Regions from separate parts of the Pseudalkalibacillus nanhaiensis genome, predicted to be linked through region 3. Evidence: riboswitches for the same ligand, from Rfam matches in the RefSeq annotation. Region 3 holds a riboswitch; each other region holds the start of a gene.
The links. Region 3 has a riboswitch for cyclic di-GMP ahead of V1497_RS02665 (DUF192 domain-containing protein). Riboswitches for the same ligand answer to the same signal wherever they lie in the genome.
Positions count from the first base shown of each region.

Region 1: it holds a riboswitch for cyclic di-GMP, as region 3 does, so the genes downstream of both, V1497_RS09295 (anti-repressor SinI family protein) here and V1497_RS02665 (DUF192 domain-containing protein) in region 3, are expected to answer to the same signal.
Region 2: it holds a riboswitch for cyclic di-GMP, as region 3 does, so the genes downstream of both, V1497_RS17435 (DUF5667 domain-containing protein) here and V1497_RS02665 (DUF192 domain-containing protein) in region 3, are expected to answer to the same signal.

Region 1 is NZ_CP143541.1:1,796,073-1,803,229, reverse strand. It holds gene V1497_RS09310 (reverse transcriptase-like protein) at 1-13, shown strand, start outside; gene V1497_RS09305 (5'-3' exonuclease) at 115-990, opposite strand; RNA gene ssrS (6S RNA) at 1,106-1,284, opposite strand; cyclic di-GMP riboswitch class I at 1,549-1,633, shown strand; gene V1497_RS09295 (anti-repressor SinI family protein) at 1,664-1,807, shown strand; gene V1497_RS09290 (helix-turn-helix domain-containing protein) at 1,881-2,216, shown strand; gene V1497_RS09285 (hypothetical protein) at 2,270-2,521, opposite strand; gene galE (UDP-glucose 4-epimerase GalE) at 2,587-3,624, opposite strand; gene V1497_RS09275 (ABC transporter ATP-binding protein) at 3,692-5,464, opposite strand; gene V1497_RS09270 (hypothetical protein) at 5,518-6,516, opposite strand; gene V1497_RS09265 (CDP-glycerol glycerophosphotransferase family protein) at 6,539-7,157, opposite strand, start outside.
Region 2 is NZ_CP143541.1:3,375,070-3,382,226, reverse strand. It holds gene V1497_RS17475 (flagellar hook-basal body protein) at 1-433, shown strand, start outside; gene V1497_RS17470 (flagellar hook-basal body protein) at 462-1,289, shown strand; gene V1497_RS17465 (DNA-directed RNA polymerase subunit beta) at 1,312-1,629, shown strand; gene V1497_RS17460 (transposase) at 1,998-2,576, shown strand; gene fabZ (3-hydroxyacyl-ACP dehydratase FabZ) at 2,678-3,112, shown strand; gene kynB (arylformamidase) at 3,137-3,754, shown strand; gene V1497_RS17445 (hypothetical protein) at 3,901-4,080, shown strand; gene V1497_RS17440 (hypothetical protein) at 4,378-4,803, shown strand; cyclic di-GMP riboswitch class I at 4,981-5,067, shown strand; gene V1497_RS17435 (DUF5667 domain-containing protein) at 5,202-6,560, shown strand; gene V1497_RS17430 (DUF2569 family protein) at 6,618-7,151, opposite strand.
Region 3 is NZ_CP143541.1:494,035-501,191, reverse strand. It holds gene cpaB (Flp pilus assembly protein CpaB) at 1-249, opposite strand, end outside; gene V1497_RS02685 (pilus assembly protein TadG-related protein) at 259-1,185, opposite strand; gene V1497_RS02680 (TadE/TadG family type IV pilus assembly protein) at 1,201-1,584, opposite strand; gene V1497_RS02675 (prepilin peptidase) at 1,581-2,096, opposite strand; gene V1497_RS02670 (Flp family type IVb pilin) at 2,180-2,386, opposite strand; gene V1497_RS02665 (DUF192 domain-containing protein) at 2,383-2,748, opposite strand; cyclic di-GMP riboswitch class I at 2,829-2,921, opposite strand; gene V1497_RS02660 (GNAT family N-acetyltransferase) at 3,392-3,901, opposite strand; gene V1497_RS02655 (YbjQ family protein) at 3,917-4,234, opposite strand; gene V1497_RS02650 (hypothetical protein) at 4,215-4,418, opposite strand; gene V1497_RS02645 (hypothetical protein) at 4,443-4,991, opposite strand; gene V1497_RS02640 (metallophosphoesterase family protein) at 5,106-6,875, shown strand.

The DNA of each region.
Region 1 (7,157 bases), 1.3 Mb from region 3:
GAATAAAGAATGAGGTGGACCTTATGGTCTGGCCTATTCTTATATGATTACAAAAATTAGAGCTGACTAAAAAGGACGTTTTACCATACTTTTTAGTCAGCTCTTTTATCTTTTCTACATTCTGATCCGTAATTCGAGACGATCCACTTCCTGTTTCAATTTTTCTCGATCCAGCCTCATCGCAAATCCATCCCAAGGTGTTTCATTCAATAATGGGATTTGCGTATCAATTGTGACAAGTTCTTTACTTAGTATCGCCATATCACGGCCTGCCTCAATCTGCTTCCTGTATCTCTTGAAAATCGGGTCCAATTCTTCTTCTTCATAAATCGCTTCAACAGATCCATATTGTTGGATCATCGGTAATGCAGCTTTTTCACCAACACCATGGACACCAGGGATATTATCACTTTTATCTCCAAGTAATGCCTTCACATCAATCCACTGGTTAGGCTGGATGCCATATTCATCAGTAAAATGTTTGAGTGTATATGGATTTTCTTCTTTTTTCTTTGCAATGATTTGTGATACTTTATCGGTCAGTAGTTGAAGTAGGTCGCGATCGTTGCTGTAGATGAAGCAATCGCCATCCATTTCCTCCGACCACCGCCTTGATAAGGTTCCCATAATATCATCCGCTTCATAAGGGCTGATCGTGAGCTGCGGAATGCCGATGATGTCAAATACTTCTGTGACTGTATTATATTGTTGGATCAATGGTTCAGGAAGTTCATTCCTTGTATCCTTATAATCTGCATATCGCTGTCGGCGAAGGGTTTCTTCCCGCTTCACATCCCATGCAATCGCAAAATGAGAAGGCTCATACTCCTCAATGAGATTAAGCAGCTTCTGAATCTTCACCCGTAGTGCATTCGTATATAGCCCTGCGCTGTTCGTCGTTAATTCATGGTCCTCTCGACCATAGCTCGTTGCAAAATAACATCTGCTCAACAAATTGAATCCATCTATAATTATAAATCGATTTTTCATCATAAAATCCCCTTTGCAATGGACATACCCAATCCAATTGTATCATATCCTACAAATAAGAAGAGCCAGCCTCCATGTAATTCTGATAGAAGCCGGCTCACTTTGTAAATGTTATATGTATCCCGCACTTGCCGTGACACTTCATGACTCATAAACCCACTATTGGCAGGTGGGTACCCGCATCAATCCTTTCGTCTTCCGAATAACGGCATGACGTCCAGATTGAGATCTAGGGTTCCCTATGTCATGACATCGGTTTAAGACATAAACGTGTCACTAACAATGCAGGAATTTTATTATAACGAGTATCATTCCTTTTGTAAAGCAGACCACGCAAATACAAAAGATTCGAAAATAATAGGTTGCTCGATTGGAAAATAAAGGTTTTAACATTACGACTAAAGGGGAAGTAAAAGGTAGTTAAAGGGAATTAACAGGGCATTTTGTCGGATGTTCTATGTCCATTCGACAAAAATAGAAGTTTTTTCTTACGCGGAACTACAACTTTTGTATCATCTCTGTCATATCATAGTAATAAGATAAAATCCGGACAACCTCTCTGTTAAACGGCAAACCCGTTGAAAAGCGGGGACGCAAAGTCACAGATCTAAGGTTCTTATACTATGAGGGCTGGACTACCATGAGGGAGAGTGTTCGAAGGAGGGAATCTCTAATGAGTGAGAGAAGTCAATCTGACAACCTGGACATGCAATGGGTAAATTTAATTAAGGAAGCGAAACGCCAAGGATTTACGGTAGCTGAAGTCCGATCATTCATAAAGACTCTTTCAACAGGTCAAGTAAGTAATAAAAGTTAGTTGCTTAACCTTATGGTACATAAATATGATATAATGGTTTGTGAGTAGTAATAAAGGATTTAAGGAGTTAATTATGATAGGAGACCGATTAAAATATTACAGAAATCGAAATGGCTTATCTTTAACCGAACTAGCTGAGAAAGCTGGAATAGCCAAATCATATCTAAGTTCCATTGAACGTAATATTCAATCAAACCCTTCCATACAGTTCCTGGAGAAGGTTTCGAAAGTTCTACATGTTCCATTGGAAGCTTTGTTAGACGAACCTGCAAAAACAAACGATGATGAATCGCTCGACGATGAATGGCTCGATCTTGTTCATGAAGCGATGGCATCCGGAATATCAAAAGATGATTTCAAAGACTTTTTGGAATTTAACAAGTGGAAAAAGAAACAAGAAACAAAATGAAGCATTGCAAGTCATATTGAAGACTCGCAATGCTTCATTTTTAATATTCAAACCTACCCTTTGTAGTCAATTAACGTTCCAACTGACAAATCTTTATATAAGACCTCATCGTCTTCAATGTATACCCTTCTGGTTTTTGCCATCTGTTCTACCTTTTCAATCTCCGATTTCGTATATGAAAATGGACATTTCCCCACGGTTTGATTGTCGATTTTCAACAAGCCGATATCCTCTTCAATGTGCGTTAAACTCACTTTTCGATTATGGATATACGAAATAAGCTCCCCATTCAATTTACGGATCATACAATCACCCTCTTCGATATAGTGGCGTGCTTTTTAATTCTTAATAACGAACATAGCGGGACAAATCAGCTTGTAACGACTACTTTCTTTGCGGTGGAATAACCATCAGGATTGTTTTTCTGCCATTTCCATGTATCCTTGCACATCTCCGTCAAATCTTTTTCTGCTTGCCAGCCTAATTCAAGCGCTGCTTTATTCGGATCGGCAAGACAAACGTGTATATCTCCAGGTCTTCTTTCCGTGAATCGATATGGAATCCGATTTCCGGTAATCCGTTCAAAGGTTTCAACGATTTCCATGACACTATATCCTCTTCCAGTACCTAAGTTATAAGTTGAAACGCCTCTCTTGTTATACAAGTCCTTTAGTGCTAACACGTGACCTCGAGCTAGATCACAAACATGGATATAATCTCTTACCCCTGTACCATCATGTGTATCGTAATCATTCCCATAGATGTTCAAATACGGAAGTTTCCCGACGCAGACTTGAGTGATATATGGAATCAGGTTATTCGGAAGACCTTGAGGATCCTCACCTATCAATCCACTTGGGTGTGCTCCTATTGGATTGAAATATCTTAGAAGAGAAATGCTCCATTCAGGATCCGCATGATAAAGATCATGCATCATCTCTTCTACCATTTGCTTTGTTCTTCCATAGGGATTCATCGCTCCCAAAGGTGTTTCTTCATTGAAAGGGGGAGTTCCATGCAAACTATAAACAGTAGCTGAAGAACTGAAAACCATCTTCTTTGTTCCAGTTTCTTGCATGGCCTTAGACAAATTCAGTGTACCTGTAACATTGTTATGATAATAACGAAGTGGAAAATGGACCGACTCCCCTACTGCTTTCAAACCTGCAAAATGGAGAACGGCTTCTATGTCGTATACATTGAACACTTTTTGGAGTTCCTTTTCATCCAAGAGATCGCCATGAATAAAATGAGGCTTCTTACCTGTTATTTCTTTGATACGATGTATGACTTCAAATGAACTGTTCGATAAGTTATCAAGAATCACCACCTCAAATCCCTCATTGATCAATTCAATGCAAGTATGACTTCCAATATATCCAGTCCCCCCGGTTACGAGTACGAGCATGATATAATCCACTCCTTCTATAGAAAATAAAAAAACACCACCGATACGGGGGTGTTTAGCAGTATAATCAACTGCTTATCATATTCACTTTTTTTGTTGTTGATACGAGTTTGCCGTCGTTAATATTGAAGACAAGGTCGCAATTTTCGATTGTACTTAACCGATGTGCAATGATAATTAATGTCTTGTCTCCCTTTAAACCATCAATTGCACGCATGATTTCTTTTTCTGTGGAGTCATCAAGTGCAGAGGTAGCTTCATCCATGAACAATATTTCCGGATCATGATACAAGGCCCTGGCTATACCGATCCGTTGTCTTTGCCCTCCTGATAGTTTAACTCCCCTTTCACCAATCGTAGCATTCAGTTTACCTGGAAGCCCTGCTACAAAATCCTTCAACTGAGCTTGTTCAAGTACTCTCCAAATTTTATGATCATCAATACGTTCTTTAGAGATACCAAATGCGATGTTATTTCTTATCGTATCGTCTGTTAAATAGATGGATTGCGGAATGTAACCGATTTTTTTCTTCCATAATTTTTCTTGAGAGCGGAGTTTTTTCCCATCGATGATTACGGAACCTGATTCAGGCTCTAACAGGCCGAGCATGACATCCAATAAAGTCGACTTCCCTGATCCAGAAGGACCGATGATTGCTACGGATCCACCGATAGGAATTGACAACGATAAATCCTTTAATGCTAGCTGCTGTTGATTTGGGTATCGAAAGCAAATGCCTGATAAACGTATTTCGTTCGTAAAGAACTTTTCATTCCAGGCTTTTACATCTTTTATATTATCCTCAGACGCTGTTGAATCACCTTTCATGCTTAGAAGATCCTCGTAAACAACATCGAGAGCTGGCTGATTGTAACGTACCGTCGTTAACAACGCTAGTATTCGTGTTATGGAAGGCATTAGACGGAAGGCTGCCATCGCGAACAATGCCATAGTTGTTACCATCTGACTAGTATCTGAATATTGGAAGAATGTGATCAACATTGTAAGTAAAACAGTAAAGACGAGTATAGACTCGATTACCAACCGTGGAACTTGTTCCATTATTTTTTTGTATTTTGTTGTATCTGCCTTCAATTGGCTATGTTTTGTATACGCCTCTAGGAAAAAGGTTTCCTTACCATTCACTTTGATTTCTTTTAGTGCACCTAAAGCCTGGTTGATCCACTTGATTACCAGTCCGCTTACTCCTTGGTATTGTTTTCCCATCATGTTCATTTTTTTCTTGAAAGAGATGAAAAAGATAAAAACTGTACTCCCCATTATAAGAACAGTTGTAGCTGTTGCTAAAGGTGCCACGAATAATAACAATCCGAGGATGCAAATAACGACCAGCACCTCTGTTATAAGCTGAAAACCAGCGATAATGATTCCTTGAAACACTTTTGATACTTCACTATTGATATTTCGATTAAGATTGGCAGAGTTTTGCTCAATATGGAATACATAAGGTTTTCTTAAATACTGAGACAATAGTTTTCGTGATAAGACTACCTCTTGATTCAGAATGAACTTGAATTGAATGTGATTGAAAAAGTAAAGATAAACGTTCTTCAAAACATATACCATCAGTAAACAAACGACTGAAAAAATGACAAAGGACGTATACGTTTGGAATCCAAAAAGCGTATAGATGTTGTCCAATACGACGTTCTCCTTGATAAAATCAGGTTTAGTGATGATATTGACGAACGGAACGATTAAACCAATCCCTAGGGTTTCCACTGAAGCTGCTATGATCATCATTATAAAAAGAAGGATCATCTTGTTCTTTTCTTTTTTATTGAACAAAGTCTTCAGTTTGTTTAAGATGTCCATCATTCTTTTCACACCTTTTCAAAATTTGTTCATATCCAAAAGTACGTTAAAGGCGTTTAAAAATCCCTAAATGGTCGATCCTCTTTCATGACTTTTATGAATCTGATGATTTTAGAGATATCCTTTGCAAATGCTCGATGTTCTGACTGAGTCAATCTTAACTCGATGTCTTCCAAATAGAATAATAGACAATAACGTGATCGATTCGTTAAGGTATTGTTCAGGTTGTGTGCTTCTTCATGGTGGATTTGAGTCATTAAAGGAGAAAACATCGGGTACCTCGTAATGAATTTGAGAAGATCAAAATAAGGATTACGGTACTTGCAAAACTCCCAATCAATTAATTTGTATTCTCCTTTCATTTCGATGATATTTTCCTGTTTCACATCCCCATGGCTCAATGTCAAATCGATTGTTGCATCGTATGCACATTCCATGAATTGTGCATACGTATCGTCAACGAACTCCTTAATCATTCGAAATTGATGGCTCGTCATTTTATTCTGGTTTCTCATAAGAAGTTCAAGGCACTGTTTTCGAAGTTTTCTTACATAGGTGATTTCGTCAATTGAAGTTAATTCTGATTCCAATAGGAGGTTCAAAAACATCTTGTTGAGTTTCTTTAAATACTTTAGAGAATGATCACATAGATCAGGATGATGACCATTGTAAAAAATGGCTTCAATAATATGTGCAGAGCAATTAATCGAGATGATCTCCTCATACATGCCGCTATGATTTTCAAATCCCAATTGATCGAGGACAAGTTTTTTATCACGCTCACGAAAAAGGGTGTAAATTCGATTTGAACTCAGGTCAATCACTTTATGATGGCCATCCCCCACCTTCAAAGCTACATCTCCTTTAATCGGTAGGTGTTGCTCACCATAATCTTTTTTCATGTACAGAGCTAGATATGTCAAAACGACCTTCATCTGTTTAACTATTTTCTGAGGCATGAGCGGTTTACATCGATACAAAATGAAAGGTAGTTTCATGACTGGAATTTCTTTATTGATCCTTACAGTCTCAGTTACTGGAATATACTTGTACATTGACTTTCCACCTTAAAACTTTTTATTGGATCTGAATCGGTTTGGATTGATTCGTCTGAAGATTACTTGCGGGATAACAGATCGATTCGATTTTTTTGACAAGATTGTAAGATGCTTCACCCTTTTCATATGAGCCCGTTTCTTTCATAAACTGCTCCAATTTTTGCTGAAAGATCCCATCATCAAACTCTTGCATTTGCTTGATTAATTGTTCGTTGTTTAATGCATGAGGAAATGGCAAATCACAAATTTGAAAATAAAGTCCTCTTTCCTTTTCAAGGTATTCTTTTAAGTCTGGTGTATGAAGAAAGCAAGGGCGCCTTGTCAAAGAGTAATCAAACATTAAAGAGGAATAATCTGTGATGAGTATGTCAGCTATACTCAATAGCTCTTGAGTATCATCGTATTTTGATACATCTGTTACCTTCTCAGGCATTGCTAAATGAGCACCCTCATTGTAAAGATGGGGATGCAACCTGACTAATATGTTCCAATTCGCCGAAGAAATTTCATTAAGCGTTTTTAGAATGAGTCGATAGTCCAAATCATAAATGTCTACTTTATGATGATTTCGAAAGGTAGGTGCAAACAATAAGACCTTGTCCTTTTCGGACAGGTCTAGTTTTTTTAGAATCCTCTGT
Region 2 (7,157 bases), 740 kb from region 3:
GACCCGGAATGGGAACTTTTCTCTCGATGAAGCAGGAAATCTAGTAACTGCAAATGGAGACTTTGTACTTGATACAAATGGTGATCCAATCCAAATAGAAGGTACAGAATTTACAATGGACTCGAATGGTGTTATCCGAGAGACGGGTGTACAGATGAACGTCGGTCTCGTTCAAAATCCGAATCTATTAATGAAAGAAGGCAACGGTCTTTTCCGTTTGGAAGAGGAAGACGGGCTTGTTCCGGCAACGGACGATCCGAATGTCTCCTATCAATTGAAGCAAGGGTTCGTTGAACGTTCGAATGTGGATGTCGAACAAACGATGGTCGAGATGCTGAGTGCGTATCGCACGTTCGAAGCGAACCAAAAAGTTTTGCAAGCGTATGACCGGACGATGGAAAAATCTTCGAATGAAATTGGCCGCTTAGGCTAAAATCGAGCGGATTTCAGGGGGTAATGAGATGAATCGATCGATGATCACCGCTTCAGTATCAATGGGACAGCTTCAACGTAAGATGGACACGATTTCACATAATCTATCGAACAGTAATACATATGGCTTCAAAAGTAGAAATGTCCAATTTTCAGATCTTCTCTATCAAGAGGTTAAAAGTCAGGCGAAAGAAGGACCAGAAAGTGGAAGGCTGACGCCTGAACATGTGCGGTTCGGGAATGGCTCACGCGTGACCGGTACAATGCTCCAATTGGCGCAAGGATCTGTCACAGAAACCGGTCGTTCCTTGGATTTCGCGCTTTTGGACGAAAATGTCATGTTCCAAATTCGAAAAACCCTTGAAAATGGTGACGAAATCGTTGAATATACAAGGGAAGGGTCTTTTTATCTAGCACCAGTCGAAGGGAATCCAGACGTCATGCAATTGACGACTGCGAACGGCGAAAGCGTGTTGGGTGAAAATGGACCAATTGAAGTACCTACAGGGTTTGATTCCATATCCATCAATCAAGCTGGCCAGATACAGGTCACGATGCCGGATGAAACCGTCGTCAATGCTGGTCAATTTGCCTTTGTTGAAGTGGTTCGCCCTCAATTGCTAGAGTCATCAGGAGATAATCGGTATCGTGTCGCACCGGGAACTCAGCTTGACCAAGCAATCACACAACTGCAGCAGCCTCAAGAAGTGATCCAGCAAGGTGCCCTGGAGCAGTCGAACGTGGATGTATCCCATGAAATGACCCAGCTCCTGACAACACAACGATCCTATCAATTGAATGCCAAAGCAGTTACAATGGCAGATCAGATGATGGGACTTGTGAATACGATCCGATAAGTATCAGTAATAAGGAGTCATTATGGTTCAGAATAATAAAGAATCCAACGGACAACCGTCATCAAGAGAAGAGCATAAAGCTCAAAAAAAGAAGACTGTAGAGCAGCCGGAAAAAACAAGTTCTTCAAGAGAAGAACGTAAGATTGAAGGACAAGCGAAGCTCAGAGAACGCATCGTCCCGATCTGGCTGAGAATCATCCTCGTCTTGCTCGTGTTTGCGTTCGCCCTCGCAGCAGGTCTAGCTGTCGGCTACGGCGTCATAGGAGACGGCGACATGATGGACGTCTTCGACAAAGAAACATGGAATCACATCGTCGACCTCGTCAAAAAAGATCAATAGATAACCAACCCGGACAAAGACGCACCCCAGCGTCAGCCCGGGTTTTTTATTGTCTTTTTTGATGTGCCATTTTTGAAGTGTCAGGCACCGTTTCTAATCCCAGCCGTACCAACGGTTCTGAAACGGTGCCTGACACCTCCCAACAACCCAGTCGTACCAAGGGGTTGAAAAAAGTGTCTGACACCGACAAAAATATTTACCATTTTTTGTCGATTGAAGGTATAATGGTCATAACCTCTCTCATTCATTTCTTCCAAGCTTCGACAATCACGCCCCACTTTCCACCTACTGTCATTTCCATCATCTTCGACACCCAAAACGCCACAATTGTATCCAACCACCAAACACTAAAACAAGGAGTGATGTTTTTGCCTCGCCAGCCACGCTTTTGGTATCCCGGTGCAGAGTATCATATCACCACCCGCGGAAACCAGAAAACCCCGTTATTCCACGATGCGCAAGACCGCCGCGTCTACTTGAACTATTTGAGTGAAGCCCGCATGGAATTCCCCTTCGATCTTTACGCCTACTGCTTGATGACGAATCATATCCACCTCCAGATCAAGACCCACGACACGAACATTCAGCTCATTATGAAAAAGGTCAACCACAGATATGCCTACTACTTTAACCGCAAAAACAACTACGTCGGTCACGTATTCCAGGATCGATACTTCGCAAAGTTGATCGAATCCCCTTTTTATCAAATCGATGTCAGCAAATACATCCATCTCAACCCCGTTAAGGCAGGGCTCGCACCCACCCCCTGTGCTTATGAATGGAGCAGTTACCCGACATACGTCCAATTTCGAAGGATGCCATCCGTCAATCCGTATCCGATCCTCTCTCATTTTCCTTATCCTCAAAATAACGCCTACAAGCAATTTGTCGAAAATGACCCCAGCTTATCCATCACCGGAAAGGAACTCGCCGAAGCTTTTCTGTAAGCACCCACGCCCTACCGGAGCACCTCCCATGACGCGATTTATTTTCCAAAGTGAATTTATGCTATGATAGGGAAAAAGAAGTTAGTCATAGGAGGATACATATGTTGAATATTGACGAAATTAAAGAAATCATTCCACACCGATACCCATTTCTATTAGTTGATAAGATTGTCGAAGTAGAGGAAGGAAAGCGTGCAATCGGCATCAAAAACGTATCTGCGAATGAGGAGTTCTTCAATGGTCATTTCCCTGAATATCCTGTCATGCCAGGGGTCCTCATTGTTGAAGCGCTTGCCCAGGTCGGAGCAGTTGCTCTTTTGAAAAAGGAAGAAAACCGCGGTCGACTCGCATTTTTCGCAGGTATTGATGGCTGCCGTTTCAAAAGACAAGTCCGTCCAGGCGATCAATTGCGCCTTGAAGTCGAGTTGACACGTGTTCGTGGATCCATGGGTAAAGGAAAGGCGACTGCAACTGTTGACGGCGAAGTGGCTTGTGAAGCGGAAATCATGTTCGCGTTAGGTGAAAAGAAAGAGTAGAAAGCCTAAAAGGAGAGTTGTGAGATGAAAATCTGGGATATTTCTCAACCACTTCAAGAAGGGGTTCCCACCTGGCCAGGTGATACCCCTTTTTCGTTCAAGCTTAATTGGACCAAGGAAGAAACGGGATCCGTCAATGTCGGTAGTCTCACATTAAGTACGCATACAGGCACCCACGTTGACGCACCGTTCCATTTTGATGATGAAGGAAAGAAGATGCTCGATCTCAAGCCTGATCTATATGTCGGTGAAGCGCTTGTCGTCCATCTTGAAAACCGGGAATCCATCCAGCCGAGAGACCTTGAAGGTTACGATTTGAATGGCGTAGAACGACTGCTCATAAAGACAGGGTCTTGGAACGATCGGACGGAATTTCCATCCTCCATTACGTATCTATCTCCAGAGCTTGCACCATTTTTAATAGAAAAAGGAATCAAGCTGATCGGCGTGGACGTCCCATCGGTCGATCAAGTGGATTCCAAGGATCTAGCAGCACACCACAGCCTGCTTGACCATGACATCCACATCCTTGAAAGTGTCGTTCTAGATGAGGTAGAAGAGGGAGTCTATGAGCTCATTGCCCTTCCGCTTGCGCTTGCTGAAGCGGATGCAAGCCCGGTACGCGCGATCTTAAGAAAATAAATATTAAGGCTATGTTAGCGAGTTGTAAAAAGCGTAACGATTCCTTATACGTTCGGTAAATTCTAACAATTCCGACGAAAAATCGACTATATTGGAATTAACCGGATACAGCCCGGTTAAAACTTTGCGATTTATAAGGAGAGTGAATGAACGTGAAAAAAGGATTTCTCGCTAAACTTGCCTCTGCACTATTCGCAATCATGTTAATTACTGCTTGTAATGGAAACGCTGAAGAAGAACCAGGAAACGAAGAACCAGCTAGTGAAGAACCTGCTGAAGAGGAAACAAACACCGAAGATGGTGAATCATCTGAAGAAGGTTCTTAACTATAAACAGTAGGCATAAAAAACCTACCTCCCTCACCCTCACATTTGAGCTGCCTCGCGCAGCTCTCTTTTTTTATGTTTGGGCTCTGTTAAAGGTTGTTGTTGATTTTGAACAGCTACAGGCGGGCGCTTTCCGCTGTCAACGCTTCTTATTTCCTTTAGTATCAACAATAAAAGCTAACAGAGGCTATGTTTTTTAAATTTAGGCTTGTTTCCGTATTGGGAGCTTTGATAGAGTGTCACTATACCATAATTATCCAAAAATATTGAGGAGTTTATTCGAAGGGAGTGATACGTTTGAAAGCTACGATTTCGGGGATTGCAATCTTTGGGCTGTTGATTCTCTCACTCTTCTTATATGACAAAAATCAAGAACTGCAGCTCGAAACTAACAAACAGCATAATCGAACACTGGTCGTCTATACCCAAGATCTCATCTACGGCTTGAAAAAGGATGATGAGGGATTGCTGAAGCTGACCTTAGCCCACTTTCAAGGGTCCCCTCCAAGAATCGAGGACATCGAAGGCGGAAAAGAAATGCTCAACAACTATGAATCCCTCATAAAAGGGTATCTGAACGAAGAAAGAAGCGAAGCCGAGAAAGAAAATATATTGACGATATTAGAGACAGTATTTCAAATATTAGTAGAATCCGAGGAATTACGCACACAAGACATCGAACACATTACCAAACTTTTAAGTAGTGTCAGACACTTCCACTAACCCCTGTCATACCAAGCTTCTTTGGAAGTGTCTGACACCTCTCACAATCCCTTTCCCACCGGGCTTCATTGAAAGTGCCTGACACCATATGAAAAAAGTACTAGATATTTTCAGAAAAAACAGGTATTTCCTCCCTTACCAAAATCGTGTCGAATTATTGTATACTAAAAGTAATCATATAGACAAAGGCAAAGCTATCGAAAGGTAGTGACGCAAAGCTAGAGGGACTAAAGGTGATTCCACCTATGTCAGCCAGTTGCCTAAGGACCAGTCATACATAGTGAAGACGGATCCCTCAAAAAGGGTCTCAAGGCATATTACAAGGTTGCTAGTGCTGAACAACCTCGTAATCTGCTTTTTTTATTTTTAAAAACAGAAAACAGAAAGGGATGAAGGACATGTACAAGAATTTTGTCGTAATAATGAGCGCGGTATCCTTGCTCATTTTCGGAGCATCTCCAGCTGCATTCGCGAACACAAGCGATTCGACGCCATCTGTAGAATTGTCTGATGAAACGTCGACAGAGGAAAATTCTGAGGAATCTACTACTGAAGAAACATCCAACGAGGAAGAGACTTCTACAGAAGAAGGTTCATCTGAAGAATCTACTGAAGGTGAAACAGAAGAATCAACTGAAGAAGAATCTGAAGAATCAACTGAAGAGGAAGAGTCTACTGAGGAAGAAGATGAAGAGGCTGAAGAAGAGGAAGAGCCATCTCTTCTACCTGGAGATTTCTTTTATTTTGTAAAAACATTGATTGAAAATGTCCGTCTCTCCATAGCGTCAAATGACTATGATGAGGCAAAGATCCTAGCAGAAATCGCATCAAACCGCATCGCGGAAGCTAACGCACTTTTTGCAGCTGGTGAAACAGAACTAGCACAGGAAACACTTGAAAAAGCGATTGAAGCCCAGGAAGCGGCTCTTGAAAAATCAGAGGAAAACGAAGAGGCTTCTGAAGAAGAAGGTAAGGAATCTGGCACAGAAGACGAAGAGTCAACTGAATCAGACGAAGAAGCGACTGAAACAGAAGAAGAATCTTCAAAGGAAGAGGAATCCTCTGAAGAAAATGAAGAAGAGTCCGAAATGGATGAGCTTCAATCTAAGCTTTCCAAAAATATCGATGCTCTACTTCTAGCGCTTGCGAACGTTGAAAACCCTAAAGCTCAAGAAGCACTCATGAAAAATATCCAAAAAGCATTTGCTAAGCTAGACAAGAAAATCGCAAAGCTTGAAGAAAAGTACGATAAAAAAGAAGACGAAGACGAAGAGGAAAAAGAAGAAGAGTCTGATGAAGATGAAGAAAAAGAAGAAGCTTCAGAGGATGACGACGCTAAAGAAGATGAAGAAGACGAGAACGAAGACGAAGAAGAGAAGGATCATGTAAAGAAGCATAAAGAAAAAGCTGATAAAAAAGAGCATCACAAGAAAGAAAAAGAAGAAAAGAAACGAGAAAAATCGAACGAAAAGCATGAGAAAAAGAACGAAAATCGTGGAAAAGGCAAAAATGACCACGATGATGACGATGAAGACGAAGATGAAGAAAGAGAAGAACGTAAAAAAGAGCGAGAAAAAAAGAAAGACCGTGATAAAGAAGAAAAGCGTGAAAAGAAAAAAGACCGAGAGCGCGATCGTGATGAAGACAAAGACGATGATGACGACGAAGATGAAGATCATGATGACGAAGAAGATGACGACAAAGACGAAGATGAAGAAGACGACGAAGATGAAGACGAAGATGGAGATGACGATTAATCCGCATCATCCACAACGAAAGGAGACTGCTGAACAGCAGTCTCCTTTTACAATCCTTTAAAAGGTTAAATTGTTATGAGCAAACGGCTGCTCTTTCGGTTTACCGATGAACGTCGCCTTGACCCGTTTGGACCTCAGCAAGTAAGGAATCCAGATCAGACATACGATAATTGAACCGGCTTGCTGGCGGAAGGATTGCCCTTTAATATATGCGAGTGTGTCTGCGGTAATCGGGAGCGTACTGAAAATCCAGTTCGTAATGATGCCGTCCGCAATCGCAAAAACCGTAATCCCGACGAGATAATAGATCATGAACTTTGGAAATGCCGCATGCTTCGTAAACAAAAGCCATAACGCAACGAGGGTCAGCAAGATAATCCCAAAATCAACGGCTACATTGATCCAGAAGACGGGCTCGAACCAAGCGTGATATAACGGATTCCCAGGCTCTGTCAGCAAGCTCCAGGCTGGCGTGTGATAGACTGTCCAGTAATTTTGATAGAGAGAAAACATCCGTATGAAAGGGACAGACAGTAGACCGATGATGATCAGGATCAACCAGCCGCCGATTCCTTCGTGTTTTACACTCATGGGCAT
Region 3 (7,157 bases):
CTGATTGATAGCAAGCTTGATATCTGTCACGGCGTTTTCATGAACCCCTTCTTCGGGTAACAACCTGATTTCCAGCATGTCCTCTGTAATCGCCGTATTCCGCTCGATCTCCTGAGCTGCGACAACAACCTCCATTTTCGTTTTCGTGGCAACTGTTTCAGCATTGAATTGTTTCATATAATCGAAGAATAAGAACGTTGTTATCAAACCCATCACAATTGCCAATGTCAATACAAGTTTTGACCTCACCCTGTTCACCTACTCTGTTAATCTGATTGCATAAGCGCCATTATTCTCAAGTGATTCATCTACAAATCCCGTCCCAGCCCTACGGATGAACATGCCTGATATTTCAGTACTTTTCTTATCCATCGGTTCATTGAGATAGAAATAGGCGAATCCAGTCACCTTGATGGATTTCATCTGATTTTGATCTGCATCATACGGGGTATACACGGGTACGAGCAAGATTCGTTCACAGCTACGCGGGTTCGCTCCTGCCTTCATTTCTTCTTCTGATATCGTACAAGCATTCACCAATTCGTTGACGACCGACCTTGTTTTCCCAGCAATATTACCAGTCTGGGTATCAATAATATCACCGATCTTTATGGAGGATTGATACCCGTTTCTCAGGTTCTCTTCATAAGTCTTCGCGCCTGTTCCCCCTAGGGCAAGAATGCCGAAAACACCTGATTCATTCTCATGAGGACCCACCTTCAATTTGTATTCCTTGTAAAATTCTAGCGGGACCGAATCATCGATGCCTAAAGGCGCCGCTCCAACAGCTTCCCCCATTTCCTTGATTTCAGCTGCAGCCTCCACTTCAACCGGGGTGGTATCGACACCGAATAACGCTGAGAAGAATAATGGGACATTTTTGTGGAGGTTTACTCTTACTTCATCTCCCATTTTGATCGTCATCGTTTCGAGACTTTCCCCTTCATCATGATCCGTAAGAATCGACTGCACAACTTGGCGTACTTCATTCTCAGTTGTGGTCAATTCTTGTGCCCCTGACAGCACTGCAGCATTGGCCACCTTTTGCAGATGACTTTTCGTCATATACAAGGAACCACCGTCAATGACCAGTCCAAGGATTGCCAGTAATGCAACCATTGCTAATCCAATCATGACGATGGCACTTCCTTTTTCTTCACTTAAACGATGAACACGTCCGTACATGAGACCGTCTCCTTATCACTCTACTCGAATTGTCGACTCGGTTTTCACCCGTACGGGGGAAGGCAAAACTTTTGAAATGAAAGGGGTAACGTATTCAAGTGGATAAACAAGCGTGACTTGTAAATAATCACCCGAACGTCTCGTTGTATCCCCTGGAGTAATGGATACTTCCAAAAGGTCAGGGTCACCGACATGGATGTAATCACGTGCAAACTCTGTTATGGCAGCATCATCCCGCCCTAAGCCACCTAATCGCACCGTTTCCTGTGTCGCAAGTTGAAGATGCATGTAGGTATACATGATGCGTCCGATATCGAAAATCCCCATCAATAGGAGTAAAAGCACGGGAAGCGCCAGCGCCATTTCAACGAGAGATTGTCCTTTCTCATTCTTGATCATAAAATCCAAGCCTTTCCGATCAAACTGATGACTGCGCCCCCAGCAATCGCCACGCCATATGGATACGTCTTTTTCATCGATTCCTTTGTAAGAGCGAACGGTACATAGACGCCGTTTTTCCGCACGAATAAGCAATACACATAATACTTGAAACGTTTAAACGCTCCCCCGCTGAAAATTAGGATGAAAAGGGCAAGAACGCCACCAATCAATGCCATGTAAATGGATGTATGCAAAACGAACATTGGTCCTTTGGCAGCCCCGATCAACGCAAGCAGCTTCACATCCCCTGCTCCCATCCCTCCTAAAAAGTAGGGAATCAGTAAGATTGAGAAGCCGACTAAAAATCCAAGTAATGAAAAGCCTAAGCCTGATAAACCGTCAAAGAAAATATGTAAGAGGATGGAAAGAAGGAGTGCAGGAAAAATAACTTTATTATATATGAGTCGACTTTTCAGGTCCGTTATGACACAAATAGCTAATACGATTAAAAGGATGACATTGAAGACCAACCCGCATTACCTCCTTCCCCTTGAAAATACGAGGCTGACTCAGAAGTACACCCCCTGAATCAGCCTTCTAGATTTATTTCTGCTTAACCACCCGTAGATCCTGATGATGTTCCACCATTCTCACGATTGATGACCATATCCTTTACTGTGTCAAACATCGAGACGATTTCATCACGTAACAATGCAAGTGCACCAACTGCCGCTACAGCAATGACACCTAATACCAAGCCGTACTCAGTCATCCCTTGACCTTGCTCTTCAACGATAAGTCCTTTAACTTTTTCCATCATGATACTCGCTCCTTTGTTTTTTGAATTTGGACAGCTTGTCCGATTTCAGTATTCGTCCTTTGGATCGTACCTGCAGGCAACTCGATGACGGAATGGGTCCCCTTGTAATGCTTTCCAATCGTTTTAGGAGGGACGCTGCAGTCGACTGCGATGATTTGATTTGCCTGATTCAAGTACAGGATGTCAATCTCATAGTTCATGAAATACGTATGGATCGAACGGCAGGGTCGAATATGAACCGCATAACCTTCCGAAAAATAAGAAGTAAACATGAGGCCTTTCAAACGTTTAAAGAATGAGTAAGCTGGAATAACGGTATGGGCGATGCTTTTTCCGGTTGAAAGGTTAATCAGTTCCAACATGACACCTCCTTTTTCAACAAAAAATACCCTGCCTTTACCGAAAGGAGGGTACAATTAAAGAACGACCATGCCCCGGATCTTTCGGTAACTGGCTGGCTTAGTGCATTGAATCGTGCACCTTAGCCCCTTTAGCTTTGCGCCGCTGGCTTTCACCAGGTTTGCCTTTATCGAGATTCAGCAAAGATTGTCGTTGAATCCGATATCTTGTAGTTCCATCATACGTAATACAAGAGTATTAGACATCAGTCGTTATTATTATATTTTTCTGAATATTTAGTGAATAATTGGAACTATCGCATTAAAAATAATGGGTCCATAGCCTTTGCGTGTTAAAGGTTTTAAGTTAAAATTTTAAACGTTTCAGGGACCTTCGGCTTATTAAAGTCCTATTTATTCAACTTCAAGTTAAACTTTCTCAGAGCCAAGCCGATAATCAATCTGATATCAGGCACTAAGACACCCCCATATACAGAATAAAGGTCCAAAGACCCATTACCAGCGACCTTTCATCAGATATATTTTTCCATTTTACCGTGACTAAATTGGGTTATGGTAATCCGATCAAGCATCAAAAACCATACAAAAAAACGTTCCTAGTCCATTCGGATGCTGGAACGTTTTACTACCCTTGGTGAGGCATCCCTTATAGGAAAAGCTTCATCAACAGTTCATCATAATAATAGTGATTGACCTTGAGGGATTGTTTATCTACCCCGTAAGATTCAAAGCCTAGCTTTTCATACGTCCGGATTGCGGATCGATTCTCAGTCATGACCGTCAATTGGATTTGTTCGAGACCTTCTACCTTTTTTGACTCCTCGACAAGGTATTCCATCAGCTTGAAGCCGATCCCATTCCGTTGGACATGAGGTGTGACATATACACCGAAAATCTCACCTTTATGTTTCGTCTTTCTTTTGGAATGCTGGACAAAGGTTCCAATTCCAACGAGTTCTCTTCCATAATAGGCCCCTGCAGTGAATAGGGTATATGGTTGCTTATGATCCAAGCGCTTGCTGACATCTTCAATCGAACGGTCAGCCTCCTCGTCATAGGAGGAAGCGAACGCCTCCGGAAATTCTTTCAACCCTTCTACGCGGATCCGCTGGTATTCTGATGCATCTTCTGGTCTGAGTTTCCGAATTTCGATCATGCCAGTTTCTCCTCTCTATTCGTTAATGGTCACCGCCGTTCCATATGCAACAATCTCGGATGCACTTGCCATCACTGACGAGGTTTGCAATCGACATGCTACGATTGCATTTGCGCCTTTCGCTTTTGCATCCTCTACCATTCTGGAAATTGCAATTTTTCTTGCCTTCTCCATCATTTCGTTATATTCCTGGATTTCTCCTCCAACAATCGTCTTTAAGCTTGCAAGAATATCCTTACCGACATGCTTGGATTGGATCGTACTCCCCTTCACAAACCCTTTTAACTCTAAAATCTCTTTACCTGGTACAGCATCAGTAGTCACGATAATCATTGTCCTTCTCCTCCTCTTTTTCTTTGATTCGTTCCACAATCAACAATACGAACAACCCCACAATGGTTAGACCATATACAATGAACAGGAAAATGGATACCCAGAAGTTAATGAAAAGAAAAACGATGGCAGCCCCTTGAGAAATGACAGTCAGTAATAAGACGAAGCTTTTATATTTCCCCATCCAATCCCTCCAATCAAAAACGACTTATAAGATAAAACGATTGATACGTGAACGGACTTCTGAAGGTAATGGTTGATTAGCAGCCCGAGAAAGAAGTTCAGGTTGATCAATTCCATTTGTTAACCAGTAAGATTCGATAAGATCAGCTTTTCTTCCTTTATTCGGAATCAATTGATAAAGCACATACCAATCTTCAAGGGAGGTGTATGGGATCACTCTTCCATCCTTTCTTACAGATTCCATGGTTGCGTGTTCGTCTAAAAGGAAGGTATAGATTCCTTGATCGTGTTCAATAGCGAATCCACTCATGAAATCAATGGATGTATCGTCCTTGATATATGTTTGAAATACCTTGGTACGAAAAGGATAAGACGTTTCAGCACGTGTCCGGGTCCCATACTGTTCTAACCTTTCCAACGCAGGTTTTGCATCGTAGAGATGAACAATCAGATCCAGATCCCTAGGAGAATCAATGATTCCGTGATGGGCAAGTACATTCGATCCCCCGACGCCCCATCGTATTCCAAGTGCGTTAAACTGTTCAGCAATTTCAAATAAGACATGAGATTGCATGGTTCTCGCCTCCCTTTGCAACTTTTTCCAGATTCGTTTTGTAATTAAAAATTAACAACGGTTTTACATTCGGCTGGTAGGATGTACTTGACTACTTCAAAGGAGGAGACTGAATTGAAGCATCGTAAAAAAGCAATCGCTGCAGTGTTAGCTGCTGTTATGATCGTTCCTTTTTCAGCATTCGCTGTTAATGGACCGTTGAATACAACCGGTAAACAAGATGGTGGAATCGGAAATACGACCCACTATACAGATGAAGCTCCGAACATTTCTGTTGACCCGAAAGTGAACGACATCATCTATCCTCTATTTGCAACTCCAGCAATCAAGAAAAAAAGCGAATCATTGACTGTTCAGATTGACAGTCAAGGAAAAGAAGCAGCGGGATGGGACGTCAAACTCAAGCCGACAAACCATTCAGCTTTTACTGAAACATACGATTTACCTGTTCAAAAGGTTTCAATGGGAGATTCTCATTGGAAGGATGCTGAGAAAATTTATGATGTAACCGTTCAAATCCCTGAACATATACCAGAGGAATTATATGACCTTGAAGTTTCATATACAGCAAATGGACAACGCAAAACAGACGAACAGCCTCATTCTGTCAAAGTATTGGACGAATACAAGAAGGATTTCGAATTTCTTCATCTAACAGATACACACGTTGGTTCACCTCGTAACCTCGGTAACCATGATGAGGTATCGACGATCGATCCTGGCCGTCTAAAAGAAGCCGGCATGTGGGATGCTGATCCTGAAAAACGTTGGCTCTACCTTCAAAAAGCAATCAAGGAAGTCAACCTGAAGAACCCTGATTTCGTCGTTGTCACAGGAGACCTTATGTATGGTCAAATGAACCCGCAAGAATATATTTACGAGTATGAAGAAACATATCGAATGCTGCAAAAGCTTGATGTACCTGTTTACCTTGTACCAGGAAACCATGATTATTATGCACAGGACGCGACACTAGCGGATGGTGCGAAGTATTGGGAACAGTATTTCGGCCCACAATACTTCTCATTTGATTACGGTCCTTATGCTCACTTCATCGGATACAACTCCTTCGACTGGCATAAGTTCGACCGCAGCGGACACGGAACCGTTTCCGTCCCGACCTGGGGAGGACAAATCCGTGAAGAACAACTGAACTGGGTCAAGAAAGACCTCGCTGAAAATGCGAAAACAGCTCAGCCAGATCAAGTGAGAGGCTTGTTCTCACACCATAATCCACTCTGGCGTGACCGCGACATCTGGCCACAGGATGACCCTGATGTTCAGAAGTATTGGAAGCAATATGATGAACAGCACAACCCACGACGTCTTGAAACACTCATCCTTGGAGAGAAGCTTGGTATTCAGTACGACCAACAATGGCACGGTGAAAATGCACATGCATTGATTGACGTCATGAAACAACACGACGTTGACTTGAGCTTGCATGGCCACACGCACATTGATAATGTCACTGAAAAAGACGGCATCCTTTATACGACAACAACTTCCGTCGAGCTTAGCGGTAAGCCTTGGGTCGGATTCCGTCCACTACAAGTGAAGGACGGAAAAGTGACAGCTTACAATTATGAAGAACCTGGACGCTCCGTTCCTGTTTATGAGAACGGCGATACAGAAAGCGGCGTCATGTCCCTCGAATCTCAATATAAGAATGCAAATGACGGACATGCAAGTGAACAAACGGTCACGATCCACAACCGTTTGAACAAGCCGATGACGGTCACTGTGCCTGTTTACCTCGTAAAAGGTGACTATGACGTATCAGAAGGAACTGTTAAGCAGAATGTCACGTCTGGCGATAAGCAATATATCGAAGTTGAACTGACCGTTCCTGCAAAAAGCACGAAAAACATTACAGTTAAATAATTGTAAATAGCCCCTGGCGATAATTCGCTAGGGGCTTTTTTATGGAAGCTGATCGTGATGATTAGTGTAAAGGTGCGAATTTCTTGCGGGAAAGCAAGCACCATTTTAAAGAAAATCCACTGGTAATTATTTCATGGTCCTTTCCTATTCCGCCTCTTTTTCACGCATAGTCCCCTCCTATAACGGGTAAAACAGAAAGGTAAATCCAATAAAAAAACCTTTAAAGAACAGTCATTTCTTATTGACAAAAAAGATGGAATGATTTAAGTTTTGTCTATAGGA